DNA from 2 places in the Chitinophaga agri genome. Region 1 is predicted to be linked to the other one. Evidence: riboswitches for the same ligand, from Rfam matches in the RefSeq annotation. Region 1 holds a riboswitch; the other holds the start of a gene.
The links. A riboswitch is a leader RNA that binds a small molecule or an ion and turns the genes downstream of it on or off. The one in region 1 is predicted to bind thiamine pyrophosphate.
Positions count from the first base shown of each region.

Region 2: linked by a shared signal. The riboswitch ahead of thiS (sulfur carrier protein ThiS) and the one ahead of GWR21_RS12215 (TonB-dependent receptor) in region 1 are both predicted to bind thiamine pyrophosphate.

Region 1 is NZ_CP048113.1:3,093,238-3,101,418, forward strand. It holds gene GWR21_RS12185 (S41 family peptidase) at 1-317, shown strand, start outside; gene GWR21_RS12190 (hypothetical protein) at 580-798, opposite strand; gene der (ribosome biogenesis GTPase Der) at 877-2,202, opposite strand; gene era (GTPase Era) at 2,215-3,084, opposite strand; tRNA gene GWR21_RS12205 (tRNA-Met) at 3,152-3,223, opposite strand; gene GWR21_RS12210 (single-stranded DNA-binding protein) at 4,263-4,655, opposite strand; TPP riboswitch at 4,853-4,945, shown strand; gene GWR21_RS12215 (TonB-dependent receptor) at 5,008-7,383, shown strand; gene argH (argininosuccinate lyase) at 7,450-8,181, opposite strand, start outside.
Region 2 is NZ_CP048113.1:4,727,631-4,735,811, forward strand. It holds gene GWR21_RS18720 (hypothetical protein) at 1-197, shown strand, start outside; gene GWR21_RS18725 (pyridoxal phosphate-dependent aminotransferase) at 301-1,560, opposite strand; gene dnaN (DNA polymerase III subunit beta) at 1,912-3,030, shown strand; gene GWR21_RS18735 (sterol desaturase family protein) at 3,265-4,083, shown strand; gene GWR21_RS18740 (hypothetical protein) at 4,113-4,370, shown strand; gene GWR21_RS18745 (lipocalin-like domain-containing protein) at 4,457-4,954, opposite strand; TPP riboswitch at 5,000-5,109, shown strand; gene thiS (sulfur carrier protein ThiS) at 5,194-5,397, shown strand; gene thiC (phosphomethylpyrimidine synthase ThiC) at 5,550-7,379, shown strand; gene GWR21_RS18760 (thiamine phosphate synthase) at 7,379-7,993, shown strand; gene GWR21_RS31585 (hydroxymethylpyrimidine/phosphomethylpyrimidine kinase) at 7,966-8,181, shown strand, end outside.

The DNA.
Region 1 (8,181 bases):
CACGCAGTACTTTCAGCAACTTCACTTATCAATACTATAACAGTCATAAGAACGAGTTCGATCAGTATAAAAACGCCACCCTCTTCACCAATCAATACACGGTATCCAATGAGGTGTATAATGCCTTCAAGGCATTTGCTGTCAAGGATAGTATCCCTGGAGTAGCGTCGATCAATGCGCACGATGAAAAAGAGATCAAAACCCGTCTGAAAGCCCTGCTGGCCAGACAGAAATGGGGATATCCGGGTTTTTATGAAGCACTGAATAAGGATGATGAGATGATGAAGAAAGCGGTGGAAGTGCTGAATAAAGACTAGACAAATGAAGAATCAGGAATGGGAAATCAGGAATTTATACTGCAATTGCTTCCCTGCTAATGTAAGGGAGTCATAATAAAAAGGAAATGGCGCTTCACAATTGAAGCGCCATTTCCTTTTATATAAGTTATTAGATCATAAAGGACATCTGCCATTCTCTCCGCTGCATTTCAATTCCTAACGCCTAATTCCCTGATTCCTGATTAAAAAAAAAGCCGTCTCGTTTATACGAGACGGCCAGAATTACTTCTACAAAACAGGATTAGTGTTTTGCTTCTGCAGCTGGAGCAGCAGTAGCAGTTGTATCTGCAGCTGGAGTAGCGGTAGTATCTACAGTAGCTGTAGTATCTACTGGAGCAACAGTAGCAGTTGTATCAACAGCTGGAGTTGCAGTAGAATCAGCAGAAGTAGTAGATGCACCACTGTTACAAGCTACGAAGAACATGCCAGCAGCAGCTGCGAAGAAGAATAATTTTTTCATGCTTAGTTTGTTTTAAAAGATGCGCAAAGGTATAGTTATTTTTAGTTATGGAACAATAGCCTTACTAAAAATTTACCTTTATTTCTTTCTAAAGAATAATTTTAATGGAACGCCTTCAAAATCAAAATTGCTACGAAGCTGATTTTCAAGGTAGTTACGATACGGCGTTTTTACATCATCCGGCAGGTTACAGAAGAACGCAAAAGCCGGTGTATAGGTCGGCAGCTGTGTTACATACTTGATCCTGATAGGGATACCTCTCACAACTGGCGGATGGAAAGACTCGATCGCCTTCAGCATCACCTCATTCAGTTTGGAAGTCTGCACTTTACGCTTACGGTTATCGTATACACGCAGTGCTTCTTCAATAGCTTTGAAGATACGCTGTTTCTCTACTACAGAGGTAAAGATCACCGGTACGTTGTTGAATGGCGCCAGACGGCTTTTCAGGTCTTTTTCGTAGTCCCTGGCCGAGTTAGTGCTTTTATCTTCGATCAGGTCCCATTTGTTGACCAGTACCACCAGGCCTTTACCTTTACGGCCGGCCAGGCTGAAAATACTGAGATCCTGTGCAGTGATACCTTTTGTGGCATCCAGCAGCAGCAAACATACATCTGCCTCGTCCATCGCTTTGATGGCGCGGATCACAGAATAGAATTCCAGATCTTCCTGAACTTTATTCTTACGGCGTAAGCCCGCAGTATCGATCAGTACGAAGTCTTTCTGGAACATTTTGTAGTGCGTATGGATGGTATCGCGGGTAGTACCCGGAATATCAGATACAATGTTCCTTTCTTCACCGATCAGGGCGTTCAGCAGGGAGGATTTACCTACGTTCGGCTGACCGATGATCGCGATCTTAGGCAGTTCTGCTGCCTGTTCATTCAGTTCCTTTGTTTCATCGTCTTCCGGGATCTTACTGGTAATTTCGTCCAGCAGTTCGCCGGTACCACTACCACTAATGGAAGAGATAAAAAACAGGTTGTCGAAGCCGAGGCTATAGAATTCCGTTGCTTCCAGCTGACGGCTACTGTTATCTACCTTGTTGATCACGACGATCACTGGTTTGGAAGAGCGACGCAGCAGATTTGCCATTTCGGAATCCAGATCAGTAATACCTGTAGCTACATCACACATGAACAGCAGGAGGTTTGCTTCCTCCATTGCTATTTTTACCTGTTTGCGTATCTCACGCTCAAAAACATCTTCACTTCTGGATACAAAACCACCCGTATCAATCACGTTGAACGATTTCCCGTTCCAGTCGGCCACACCGTATTGTCTGTCACGCGTAACGCCGCTCACGTCATCCACAATGGCTTTACGCTGTTCCAGCAAACGGTTGAAGAGGGTTGATTTCCCTACATTTGGACGACCGACGATTGCTACTGTAAATCCTGCCATAAATTAATAAAATTAATACCCGTATTCCTTTAAATAATTATCATTGTCCCGCCACTTACCGCGTACCTTCACAAATAGTTCAAGAAACACTTTCTGACCAATAAACTTCTCGATATCCTGGCGGGCCAGTGTACCGATCTTTTTAATGGAAGCTCCTTTGTCGCCCAGAATAATCGCTTTCTGCGTTTCACGCGTTACGATAATCTCAGCTGAGATCTTTGTCAGCGTGTTCTTTTCCTGGAACTGAGATACAGCCACTGCTGTATGATAAGGGATCTCCTCATCAAAGAGGTGGAATATTTTTTCCCGGATGATCTCGCCTACGAAGAAGCGTGTAGACTTATCGGTTAAAGTATCTTCCGGATAGAAGGGTTCGCTCTCTGGCAGCATGGATACGACAGTGGCCAGCAAAGCCGGAATGCCTTTTCCCTGCATGGCTGATATTACAACCACCTTTTCCGCTTTCCCCCACTCCTCACATTTCTGTACGATCACGTCCAGCTCTTCTTTTAACAGCAGGTCTGATTTGTTGATCACCAGTACACTGCGTGCTTTCAGCCTTAGTGATGCGAACAGGGAGAGGTTTTCTTCGAGATTATCTTTTGCGTCCATGATCAGCATGGCCACATCAGCATCTTCCAGTGCGGACTTAACAGCGCCCATCATCTTTTCGTGCAGGCGGTAACGGGGATCAATAATACCGGGGGTATCAGAGAATACGATCTGGTATTCCGGTGTTGTGACCACGCCCGTGATGCGGTGCCTGGTTGTCTGTACCTTCGGCGATACAATGGCCAGTTTTTCGCCCACAAGAGCATTCATCAGGGTACTTTTCCCTGCATTGGCTTTTCCGAAGATATTTACAAACCCAGCTTTATGCATGCACTACTAATTTCTTGAACTTCCTGAAATAAAAAAAGCCGAATCAACTTCGGCTTTTTTTTGCTAGTAGCGAGGAGAGGATTCGAACCCCTGACCTTCGGGTTATGAGCCCGACGAGCTACCTCTGCTCTACCTCGCAATGAGGTTGCAAAGATAGGATTAAATTCATTCCTGCCAAATCTATTTTCAAAAAAAAGAGCATATTCAGTTAAAAAGGGTAGAAAACGTATTTCGAATATCCAACCAGATCCTTTACTACAAAGGCTTTCATAGCTTAAGGAAGAATATTTTAAAATATTGCTGCTGCAAGCAGCTATCAGCTGGTTATGGTGGAAAACGTCCGGTCAAGCCCGCTAAGGTCGTTTTTCGACCTGCTGCTGATGCGTTTGCCAGTGATATTTACCCAGGATTGCTGGTATGCAGGAAGCCTGGAGGTATACTTGAGGTTCGTTTCAGTATCTATCAGGTAAGCTTTCTCCTCCGTTTCTCCTCCGTTTTAAAACGGAGGAGAAACGGAGGAGAAAGCTTACCTGATGAATACTAAAACAAAGGTAAACTGAACGTCTTTTGAACACACGCCTGATCACCCTCATAATGCAAGACTGATACAATTTTGACACCTGCCCGCCGCTTCGCCGTCGCTAGTTCGTCGCTAGCAGGTCGCTTGTCCGTCCCTTCTTATAGTAACTATTATCCATAGAAAAAACATAAAACACTGCTAATCAAACGCCTATTTCTATTAGTTGATAATATAATTATAATTTACAATATTAAAATAACATCAGTTTCTATGATTCATGCTGCTGCTAAACAATTCCCCCCACCCAGACAGACTACTATAGCATACAATTTTTTATCCGGCTTATGACGGGAAAACATCCCTTCGTGACGCGATATCGACAGTTGGTGTACGTTGTTCCGAATCGCGTTAGTATCCTTGCTAATATTATGTCGTTGATCACAGTTAAAGGCCACCCCCATAGCAGCATGCGCCGGTTCCCGCTATACCCGACAGCCGTGATCGCAACACATTTTATTTGTTAATCGTAAAATATTCAATAATGATTTTTGCGAAGAAAGATCGCATAATAACAGGTATCCGCCCTGGTCATCAACCAGACAAAAAGAGGCTGTACCAGCCGATACAACCTCTCTCTGTATGATGAGTTACCTCGTTTCTAAAACGGCAGGTCGTCCGCAGGATCCTCATTCTCCATCACCATCTCTTCTACCTCCTGCTCCCGTTTGCCATCGCCACGGCGGCTGGCCAGCAGCTGCAGGCTACTCACCCGCAACCGCATGATAGAAATGTTGTCTCCCTGCGCATTCACATATGTATCTGCCGAAGGCGTTCCTTCCACATATACCTGGGTACCTGTTGTAAGAAAACGTCCCAGCTTTTCCTTGTTCCAGCAGGAACAATCGACCCAGGTAGTCCTTTCCTGTAAGACGCCTTCCTTCGTACGGTAACGCTCTGTATGCGCCATGCGAAAACCAAGAACAGTATTGCCGTTCACATTCCGCTGTACGGCATCATGTCCCAGATGCCCGATTAATTGTAGTTTAATCATGACTGATCGAATTTTCGGTTAACAATAAAAAGTGTTCAGGGAGTTGAGCAATCAGAGAGAGAATATGTATGCTGATAACCGGAAATTATAATATTTCTGTCATTGTGAAAAATATTTTCACTTTTTAACAGCGACCACTATAACTTTGTCCCTGGAAACAGGAGTGCGCAATCCGGCGCTTTAAACAAAAAACTCCCGGTTTCACCTCGGGGTGCCTTACTATCAGGCTGAGATCAGACCCGTTGAACCTGACCAGGTAATGCTGTTTAGGAAAGGTAAGCGAACAATCTCTTCCTTACCCATTTGTTAAGTTGAAAGCTACAGATTGTAAGCTATTAAACCGTCATAGTCCATGAGACAATTATTATTCCTTTTGCTGCTCTGCAGCTTAAGTACTGTGCATGCGCAAACTGTGCTGACCGGAGTCGTTACCGACAAATCCAGCGGCAAACCACTCGAAGGCGTTTCTGTAAGTATCCCTGCCATCAATGCCGGTATGCAGACAAACGCCAGTGGACAGTACCGCTTCAACATCCCGTCCAAAGGCCGCTATACCTTACAGGTGAGCTACCTCGGATTCAAACCATTTACTACAGCGATCGATGCAAATGGCAATACTATCCGTAATGATTTTTCGCTCGAAGAAACGGGCCTATTTGTAAAACCTGTAGAGATCACCAGTCTGCGTGCTGGTGAACATGCGCCGTTTGCGCAGTCTACGCTGACCGCGGAAGAGATCAAAAAACAGAATCTCGGTCAGGACCTGCCGCTGTTACTGAATCAGCTGCCTGGTGTGGTGACCAATTCTGATGCCGGTACAGGTATCGGTTATACTGGTATCCGTGTCAGAGGGTCTGACATCACCCGTATTAATGTAACTACCAACGGTATTCCTATTAATGATGCAGAATCACAGGGTACTTTCTTTGTCAACATGCCCGACTTTGCTTCCTCTGTAAGCAGCATACAGCTGCAACGTGGTGTAGGTACTTCTACCAACGGCGCCGGCGCTTTTGGTGCTTCCCTGAACCTCAGCACGAATGAATTCAGAGACAAGGCATATGGTGAAGTGAGCACCAGCTTCGGCTCTTTCAATTCCTGGAAACATACGGTGAAAGCGGGTTCCGGGCTGATCAACAATCACTTCACCATCGATGCAAGACTGTCAAAGATCTCTTCTGATGGCTACATGGAACGTGCTGCTTCTGATCTGAAATCATTCTATACTTCTGCTGCCTATATTTCCAAGAATACAGCTATCCGCCTGAACGTCTTCTCCGGTAAGGAAAAAACCTACCAGGCATGGAACGGTGTACCACAGGATTCTATGCCTGTACACCGCAGGTATAATTCCGCCGGACAACGTGCTGATGGTACGTACTACGATAATGAAACTGACAACTATCAGCAGGACCACTATCAGCTATTCCTGAACCAGTCCCTGAACAGCAAACTTGATTTCAACGTTGCCGCACACTATACACGCGGAAGAGGTTATTATGAGCAATACCGTGAACAGGAAGCATTTGCTGATTATGGCCTCCCTGAGCCGGTAGTTAACGGCGCACCTGTTACGCATACGGACCTGGTAAGGCAACGCTGGCTGGATAATCACTTCTTCGGGGGTGTGTTCTCTGTAAACTATAAAGGTGAAAAACTGCACTGGAGCCTGGGTGGCGGCTGGAACCGCTATGAAGGAGATCACTATGGTAATGTGATCTGGGCACAATATGCTATTCCCAAAGACTACAGATATTATACGAACGATGCATTCAAGCGCGATCTGAACTTTTATGGAAAAGGTGAATATAAGATCACATCCGCACTACGTCTGTTCGCTGATCTGCAATACCGCACCGTACAATATAACATTAACGGATTTGATGGCAATCCGTCACTGATACAACATAACTCCTACAATTTCTTCAATCCGAAAGCCGGTATTTCCTACACACTGAATGAGCGCCAGGAAGTATATGCATCGTTTGCAGTGGGTAACAAAGAACCGAACAGAGATGACTTCGAAGCTGGTCTGAAGAACACGCCAAAACATGAAACACTGCATGATGTGGAAGCAGGTTATACCTACCGTACCGGGAATGTTGTCTTACAGGCAAACGCCTATTACATGAACTATAAAAATCAGCTGGTACAGACAGGTCAGCTGAATGATGTAGGTGCCTATACCCGTACCAATATCCCGGACAGCTACCGTACAGGCATCGAGTTACAGGGCAGCACGCGTCTGGGCCGCCTGTTCACACTTTCAGCGAATGCAGCCCTCAGCCGTAATAAGGTGAAAAACTTCAACAACTTCGTTGACAACTACGATACCGGCGTACAGGACACCGTAGTATACAATAGCACGAACATTGCGTTCTCGCCGTCTTTCGTAGGTGGTTATACGTTATCTGCAAGACCGGTGAAAAATCTGGAAGTAAGTCTGATCGGTAAATATGTAAGCAGGCAGTACATGGATAACTCCCAGGTGAAAGAACGCAGCCTGGACGGGTATTATACCAATGACCTGCGTTTGAATTATGTCATCCCGCAGCGGCTGTTTAAAGAGCTGGGTGTGCAGTTCATGCTAAACAATATCTGGAATGCTAAGTACGCTCCTAACGGATGGACCTACGCATACAAAGAAGAAGGGCGTGAAAAATCGTCTAACGCATATTATCCGATGGCTGGCACCAATTTCTTTGCCGGCATCAATATAGCCTTCTAAATTAGCCTTAAAACACAAAGGGCCTGTCAGCAGACAGGCCCTTTGTGTTTATACAAGCTTTTATGATCAGCTCAACAGTTTGTTAACCGCTGTGGCTACTTTCTCAAAAGGAAATCCTTTGATCACTTCTTCCATCATCCGGTCTACTGCTGCATTACCCGGATTACCGATACTACCTTCATGTGTATGGTTAACGGTTTGTGCCGGTGCGAAGTTGCCCTTTTCGATATCGAGTCCGACCTGCTTATAGGCTTCGCGGAAAGGAACACCTTCCAGTACCAGCTGGTTAACTACTTCCACACTGAACAGGTAACGGTATTTCTCATCATCGAGGATGTTTTCCCTGATGCGGATATTTTCCAGCATCAGTCCAGCCATCTTCAGACAGTCTTTCAGTACACCAAATGCAGGGAAAAGATTTTCTTTCAGCAACTGCAGATCACGGTGGTAACCGCTTGGCAGGTTGGTGATCATCATCGCGATCTCATTGGGCAGCGCCTGCAGTTTATTACCATGAGAGCGGATCAGTTCCCATACATCCGGGTTCTTTTTGTGTGGCATAATACTGGAACCCGTCGTCAGTTCATCAGGGAAACTGATAAAGCCGAAGTTCTGGTTCATGAACAGGCAGGCGTCCATAGACATTTTTGCCAGTGTGGAAGCAATACCCGCGAGGGCGAATGATACGATCTTTTCAGTCTTACCACGTCCCATCTGTGCATATACGACGTTATAGTTCAGGTCATCAAAACCAAGCAGCTGTGTGGTCATGGTACGGTTCAGCGGGAAAGAAGAACC
Region 2 (8,181 bases), 1.6 Mb from region 1:
TGCATGATAAGTATCGCAGGGAATATAATGGCTACCGTAACAAACATGACCAGATAGCCATCCGTGACAGCAGGGAGGAGAGATATTATGTGAATAAATATCATCCGAAACACGACGAGTGGAAGAAAGACCATCGTGACAGAGATGATCATGGCAGGGCTGATCGTGGCCAGAAACGTGGCTGGGACAGACACTAAGTCATTACTCCCTTCTTTCGGCAACACACCTATCATGAAGAAGGCCGCTCCGTAAGTGACGGGGCGGCCTTTCCTCTTTTTATGTAGCTTGCCATTTAAAATCCTATTGCAGCTTCTCCAGTGCAGCTTTCAGCTGAGCGATCATTGCCGGGATCTCTTCTTTTACACAGGTACCAACACTCAGGCGATACCATGGAGAGTTTTTAGCGGCACCGAAAGCATAAAATGGCACCAGACCCAGTTTCGCTTCATTCAGGATGTAGGAGGTTACTGCTGCCTGATCGGCCAGTACGGTACCATCAGCAGTCTTTTTGCCTGCCAGGTCTATTTTCAGTGTCAGGTAGATAGCTGCCTGTGGAGCGATCGCTTCAACAGGGTGACCTGCTTTCTTCAGACCATCAAAGCCCTCATAGATCTTTTGCAGACGCTCTTCAACTTCACCTTTGAATTTCTTCAGGTAGCTGTTCACCTCATCTTTACGGCGGAGGTAACGGGCAGCAGCGTGCTGCTCGGCCATTGGGCTCCAGGCACCTACGTGAGAGAGGATAGATTTCATTTTTGCTATCACATGAGCAGGACCTAAAGCCCAACCAACTCTTACACCAGTTGCCGCGAAGGCTTTACTCATACCATCGATGAAGATGGTGTAGTCTCTCAGTTCAGGACGCAGGGATACCGGTGTATAGTGCTGTGTCTGACCGAAGGTCAGCACCCAGTACATCTGGTCGAACATTACGTACAGTGGTTTTTCATCGGCGCCACGGCTTTTGTTTTCAGCAATTACCAGGTCGCATATCTCTTCCAGCTGTTGTTTACCAAAAGCAGTACCGGTTGGGTTCTGCGGAGAACAAAGCGCCAGGAGGGTAGCACCCTTCAGGAGAGGCTTCAGTTCAGCAGCAGTTGGCATAAAGTCGTTTTCTGGTTTAGTTTCCAGTACAACGTGTTCTGCCTCCAGGAAATGAGTATAGTGATTATTGTTCCAGGATGGAGTAGCGTAAACTACCTTTTCACCTCTGTCTACAATAGTTCTGAAAGTTGCATAGATGATGGGACGACCACCGCAGGAGATGACAATTTCCTTGGCAGGATCGTAGTTCAGGTTTTCATGTTCGGCGATAAAGTCACCAACAGATTTTCTCAGTTCAGGAATACCATCAGCCGGAGGGTAGTTGGTAAATCCTTCTTTGTAAGCCTTTATGATCTCTTCCTCGAATTCAGCCGGTATTGGGAATACCTTGGGATCAAAGTCCCCAATAGTGAAATTGTAGATCTTCTCGCCCTTGGCCTGCTTCTCCTTTATCTCACCGGCCAGCTTAATAATTTCAGACCCGATCAACGTTTCGGCTAAATGAGACAGTTTCATAACCCAAAAGAATTTTAGTTTTAAAAATATTTTTTTGCGACCGCAAAGCTAAAGGATATGAACATCATTTAAAAGAAATAGGTATTTTTTTCACGCCGTATTAATAAATCGGCCCTTTATTAAATTACATTCAATAAAAGAACTTGTAATCATCGCTTTATCTAACATTGCATTTTCCGGTAATATCTGTAGTTAGCGGGATACTTGACATTTCTTTCTATCTTTGTCCGCGTTTCTTAAAAAGCCTTATTTTAGTGTGGTTAGACAAAATCCGAATTTCGGTAATTCACCTCACGGGCCATTACAGCGGCTATTTCAAGTTTAGCAAAAAGTAAATACAATATAAATCACATGAAGTTTATCGTTTCTTCCTCTACTTTGTTAAAACAATTGCAGCAGATCAGCGGGGTGATCAACTCGAACACGGTGTTGCCTATATTGGAAGATTTCCTGTTCCTGATCGATAAGAACGAACTGACTGTAGTAGCCACAGACCTTGAGACTGTGATGAAGGTGAAGCTGGAGGTGGAAGCCAAAGAAAGTGGCCGTATCTGTATTCCGGCAAAGATCCTGATGGACTCTCTCAAAAACCTGCCTGACCAGCCACTTACATTTCATATAGATCTTAACTCCTACGCGGTTGAAATTACTTCCGACAATGGTAAGTACAAGGTGATGGGTGAAAATCCGGAGAATTTCCCGAAAGAGCCTGCGGCTGATGATACCACTTCATTCACCGTAACTGCCACCGCCCTGGTTACTGCGATCAACAAGACCCTCTTCGCCGTAAGCAATGACGATCTCCGTCCTGCCATGACAGGTGTGTTCTTCGAACTGACCCCGGGTAGCCTGACCTTCGTAGCTACAGATGCGCACCGCCTTGTTAAGTATGTAAGAACAGATGTAGTGTGCCCTAAAGCAGAAACCTTCATCGTGCCTAAAAAACCGCTGAACCTGCTGAAGTCTGCATTACCTGACAATAGCACCGAAATTAAGATTGCCTATAGCCAGAACCACTTCTTTGTTACACATGACGGCGCCCAGATGATCTGCCGCCTCATCGATGCAAGGTTCCCTGACTATAAGGTTGTTATTCCTAAAGACAACCCATACCGCCTGACCGTTGCAAAAAGCGATTTCCAGAATGCCCTGAAACGCGTAAGCGTTTTCGCTAACAAGAGCACCAACCAGGTAGCCCTGAGCATTACAGGCAGCGAACTGCAGCTTTCCGCCCAGGACGTTGACTTCTCTTTCGAAGGTAATGAGCGTATGAGTTGCCAGTACACAGGTGATGATATGCAGATCGCATTCAACGCGAAATTCCTTATCGAAATGCTGAACGCAGCAGAGGGGGATGAGATCTCTATCGAATTGTCTACACCAACCAAAGCAGGTATCCTGAAACCTTCTGAGATAGAAGAAAATGAAGATCTGCTGATGCTGGTTATGCCGCTTATGCTGAATAACTAAGCCGGCCTTCCAACAACTAATAACTAATGTTTATCTATAAAGCAATCTCTCACAAGGAGATTGCTTTTTTCTTTTACCATAGCCACTTTCAAAAGATTTATTATTTAAAAAAGTCGTAAATTAATAGTACCAATAAGGATAGTAAGTATTTGATTTACCCCTGTTTGATGACCGCTATTTCACGTTCAATGATCACCGCATGAACCACGATCATGCAGAAAACTGAATTCCCGTATGGAAGAATTCTTTAATAATATTCCACCCTGGTATCGTACCGCCTTTCTTGTCGGCGGACTGGTGCTTCTCTGGATGATAGAAGGCGTAATACCCCGTCTCTCATTCAAAGGAGACCGCTACAGGCATGCGGGTACCAATCTGTTCTTTACGTTGACAACTGCGGCTGTTAACCTGGGCTTCGCATTCCTGATCGTTACCGCATCAGAATGGACTGCCCGGACACAATTTGGTCTGTTGTACACCATTCAGCTGCCTGTATGGCTGCATTGCCTGTTAGCCATGATGATGATGGATCTCATCGGCGCTTACCTGGTACACCTCATCCAGCATAAAATAGCCTGGATGTGGCATTTCCATAAGATCCATCACATTGATACCGCTGTAGATACTACGACGGCCTTACGCCACCATCCGGTAGAAAGTCTGTTCCGGGTATTCGCCCTGTTACTGGCTATCGTAGTGATGGGCGTTCCCATCTGGATGGTGATGTTATACCAGAGCGTATCCGCATTTATGTCCCAGTTCAATCATGCCAATATCCGGTTACCCAAATGGCTAGATAATGCCCTTAGCCTTGTCATAGTATCGCCTGACATGCATAAGGTGCACCATAGTCATTATCAGCCCGAAACTGATTCCAACTACGCCAACATCTTTTCATTCTGGGACCGCCTGTTCGGCACATTTGTAAAAGTGAAAGACGTAACACACCTGCGTTACGGACTGGATGAGTATCGGGAAGAACATTATCAGCAGATCGGTACCCTGCTAAAGGTTCCCTGGGAACATACAAAGCAGGAAAAAGTTATAAACTAATATTCAAATCACGCTTAATTCAACTCCATATGCAACAGCACACCACGTCCACACCCACTAAAATAGCCTGCTTCGTTTCTATGTTTGCAGGCATCTTTGCTGCAGTATATGCCTTCGTTGCAAGGAATCCAAGTACAGCACTTGTACTCGGGATTGCGGCAATCGTAATCGGAGGACTCTCCGTTGTAAAGGCACACAAAAACATTGACGATACACAGGTTGCCACTGCCGGTATATTCATGGCAGTCGTTGCCTGCGCAGTAGCTTTGTGGCAAATGTATAATTAGTATGTTCATGACTACTATAGTCTGCTTGCAGGTAACGGGCAGTATCCGTCATACTGCCTGTTGCCTGCGGACTATGGAAGTATTGGCTATCTCTTTTTACCTGCCTTTTTATATTCCTCGAGGTATCCCTCTGCAGCTTTGATGGGAAACAGCACTAACGAAGTGTCGGTCAGTGCCCTGATAAGCGTAGTATCTATGACCACAGCAGAATCTTTCTGCCGGGTACCCTCTATGTGACTCCAGAAAAGCAGCGTATCGTGCGACACACTCCACTTGTCATATGTCATCGAATAGGTATTAATGGATGTAATAGCCCCGTTCTTCTTCAGCTGAAAACCCTGCATTGCTTTATCCACACCAGCAACCGGCTGTAACCATCTCCCAAACAGCTGATCTTCACTATAAGAAATCGTATCTGCCTTGACCGTTGTAACGGAATCAATGATCGTTTCCGGCATAACTGTATCCGGCACATCTATCAGGCTGCTATCTTCTACCTGTACAGTACTGGGAGAAGGAGCGGGCTGCTGACAAGCTGCGGCAATAACGGTACAGATTACTGGCAAAAGCAGACTTTTTTTCATAGATCCAAAGATAGCAATAGTAGTTTAACAAATTTAACTACCTTTAAGGCACTTTAGGGGTGTTTTCCGGATACCTACAGTAACCGGAAAGCTGAGATGAGACCCTCAGACCTGATGCAGTTCATACTGCCGTAGGAAAAAGTTGCCTGACACAACACTTATTGTCTCAGGAACACATAACTGAACTCTCCATCATTTCCATCCTTAAAGTTTATTGTTCAACTTAATTCCTTGCAAACATGGAAGTGCTTGTAAACAATAAACTTTATGCGGTGCAGCCGGGGACCTCCATCGCTGCACTCTTACAGTTTATTCAACTACCGTCAGAAAAAGGCGTAGCCATCGCCATCAACAGTCAGGTCATACCAAAGACCTCCTGGCCCGATCAGATCTTACAGACCGCTGATAAGGTCACGATCATTCGCGCCACACAGGGGGGATAGTCTCCTGCGCTATTCACATCGACGAACCGACAATGGACATACATCGCCATAAGAGCCCTGTCATGCCCATACGTGAACGTCATTGCGCATAGCCGCCCCGTCATTCGACTTTTTTAAAACCCGATTCCTTATCTGTAAATCATTCACTGATTATGCATTCTATTTCACGCACACCATTCCCAGGATCCAGAAAAATCTACGTAGATGGCGTAGCCATGCGAGAGATCACACTGACACCTACACGTCCGCATAATAGCAAAGCAGCCGACATTCCCAACGCACCGGTTGTAGTATATGATACCAGCGGACCATACACCGATCCCAATGCTGACATCGACGTACGTAAAGGCCTCCCAAGACTGCGGGAAAGCTGGATCCTCGACAGAAATGATGTTGATAAACTGCCTGGCATTACTTCTTCCTATGGTAAACAAAGACTCGAAGATAACCGCCTGGACCACTTACGTTTCTCCTATCAGCATTCTCCGCTGAGAGCGAAAGCCGGACACAACGTATCGCAGATGCACTACGCGAAGAAAGGCATCATCACCCGGGAAATGGAATATATCGCTACCCGTGAGAACCAGTGCGTAGAAAAGCTGTTCCAGGAAAATAATGCCCTCTGGCAGCAACACAAAGGCCAGTCCTTTGGTGCCAATACCCCTGTAAAATTCATCACACCTGAATTTGTAAGACAGGAAATAGCTGCTGGCCGCGCTATTATCCCCAACAATATTAACCACCCGGAAAGTGAACCGATGATCATCGGCCGCAATTTCCTGGTGAAGATCAATGCGAATATTGGTAACTCTGCCGTGACCTCCAGCATAGAAGAAGAAGTAGAAAAGGCTGTATGGGCCTGCCGATGGGGTGCTGATACGATCATGGACCTGAGCACCGGTAAACATATTCATGAAACCAGGGAATGGATCATCCGTAACTCACCTGTACCTATTGGTACAGTGCCCATCTACCAGGCACTGGAAAAAGTGAATGGTAAAGCAGAAGAACTCAACTGGGAAATATTCCGCGATACCCTCATCGAACAGGCAGAACAAGGCGTTGATTACTTCACTATCCACGCGGGTGTACTGCTACGCTACGTGCCATTGACGGCAAAACGTACCACGGGCATCGTGTCCCGCGGAGGTTCGATCATGGCAAAATGGTGCCTCGCACATCACAAGGAAAACTTCCTCTATACACATTTTGAAGAGATCTGTGAGATCATGAAAGCGTATGATGTGGCCTTTTCCCTGGGTGATGGATTACGTCCCGGCAGTATCGCAGATGCTAACGATGCCGCACAATTCGCAGAACTGGAAACACTTGGCGAACTGACCCATCAGGCGTGGAACCATGATATTCAGACCATGATAGAAGGACCTGGTCACGTACCGATGCACCTCATCAAAGCCAACATGGACAAGCAGCTGGAACATTGTAAAGAGGCTCCTTTCTACACACTCGGACCATTGACAACTGATATCGCACCTGGTTATGACCATATCACATCGGCTATCGGCGCTGCCATGATAGGATGGTTCGGGACTGCCATGCTCTGTTATGTAACGCCGAAAGAACACCTGGGTCTTCCGAATAAGGAAGATGTGAGACAGGGGGTGATCACCTATAAGATCGCCGCACATGCTGCTGACCTGGCGAAAGGTCATCCTGGTGCGCAACACCGTGACAATGCATTGAGCAAAGCCCGCTTTGAGTTCAGATGGGATGATCAGTTCAACCTGTCCCTCGATCCTGAAACAGCGCGTTCCTATCACGATGAAACGCTGCCCGCCGAAGGTGCCAAAATCGCACATTTCTGTTCTATGTGCGGGCCACATTTCTGCTCTATGAAGATCACACAGGAAGTACGCGACTACGCTGCTAATCAGCAGATAGATGAAACACTGGCACTGGAAACCGGTATGGCGGAACAGGCGGACGCGTTTAAAGCCCAGGGAGGCGCTATCTACTTCTGATGATACAGGTCCTTACACATAGTACCCACCTACCGGAAGAGACCCGTTACTGGCGGCAACTACTGGATGCTGGTGCTGACAGTATCCTGCTGCGCAAGCCCGGATGGACGGCCGGTGATTATGAGCAATTGCTGCTGGAAGCAGATGTCACCTGCTATAGTAAGATCATGATCGCCGGTCACCCACTGCTTTGCGAAAAGTATGGTTTGCAGGGCATACACTTCAGCGAGAACGCCGGTAACCAACTGACAGCCACCACACTGTCATTATTCCGGGAGCAGGGCTGGCGGCTCAGCACCAGTGTACATACTATTCCCGTATTGCAATCAGCCGCTAATCACTGGGACCAGCTATTACTGGCGCCTGTGTTTGACAGCATCTCTAAACCGGGGCATAACAGTGCCTTCGGTGAAGATTTCAGGCTGTTCAGGGGCGCTTATCAGGGTAGGGTATTAGCGTTAGGAGGGATCGATCGTACAACAGCTGTTAAAGCCCGCAACATGCAGTTTGACGGGATTGCCCTTCTGGGCGCCATCTGGCAGGAACCAGCCACAGCTATCAGCCGGTTCAGCCACATCATGGATATATGGAACACAACCGGCCATTCGTTATGAGCCTTGCCGGCCTGGACCCGTCCGCAGGAGCGGGATTACTGGCCGACATCAAAACATTTGAGGCGCTGAACACTTACGGACTTGGTGTCTGTACTGCATTGACCGTACAAACAGATACGCAGTTTATCTCAGCCGAATGGCAGTCTGCTACGCAGATCATTGCACAGGCTCAACCACTATTGGAAAAG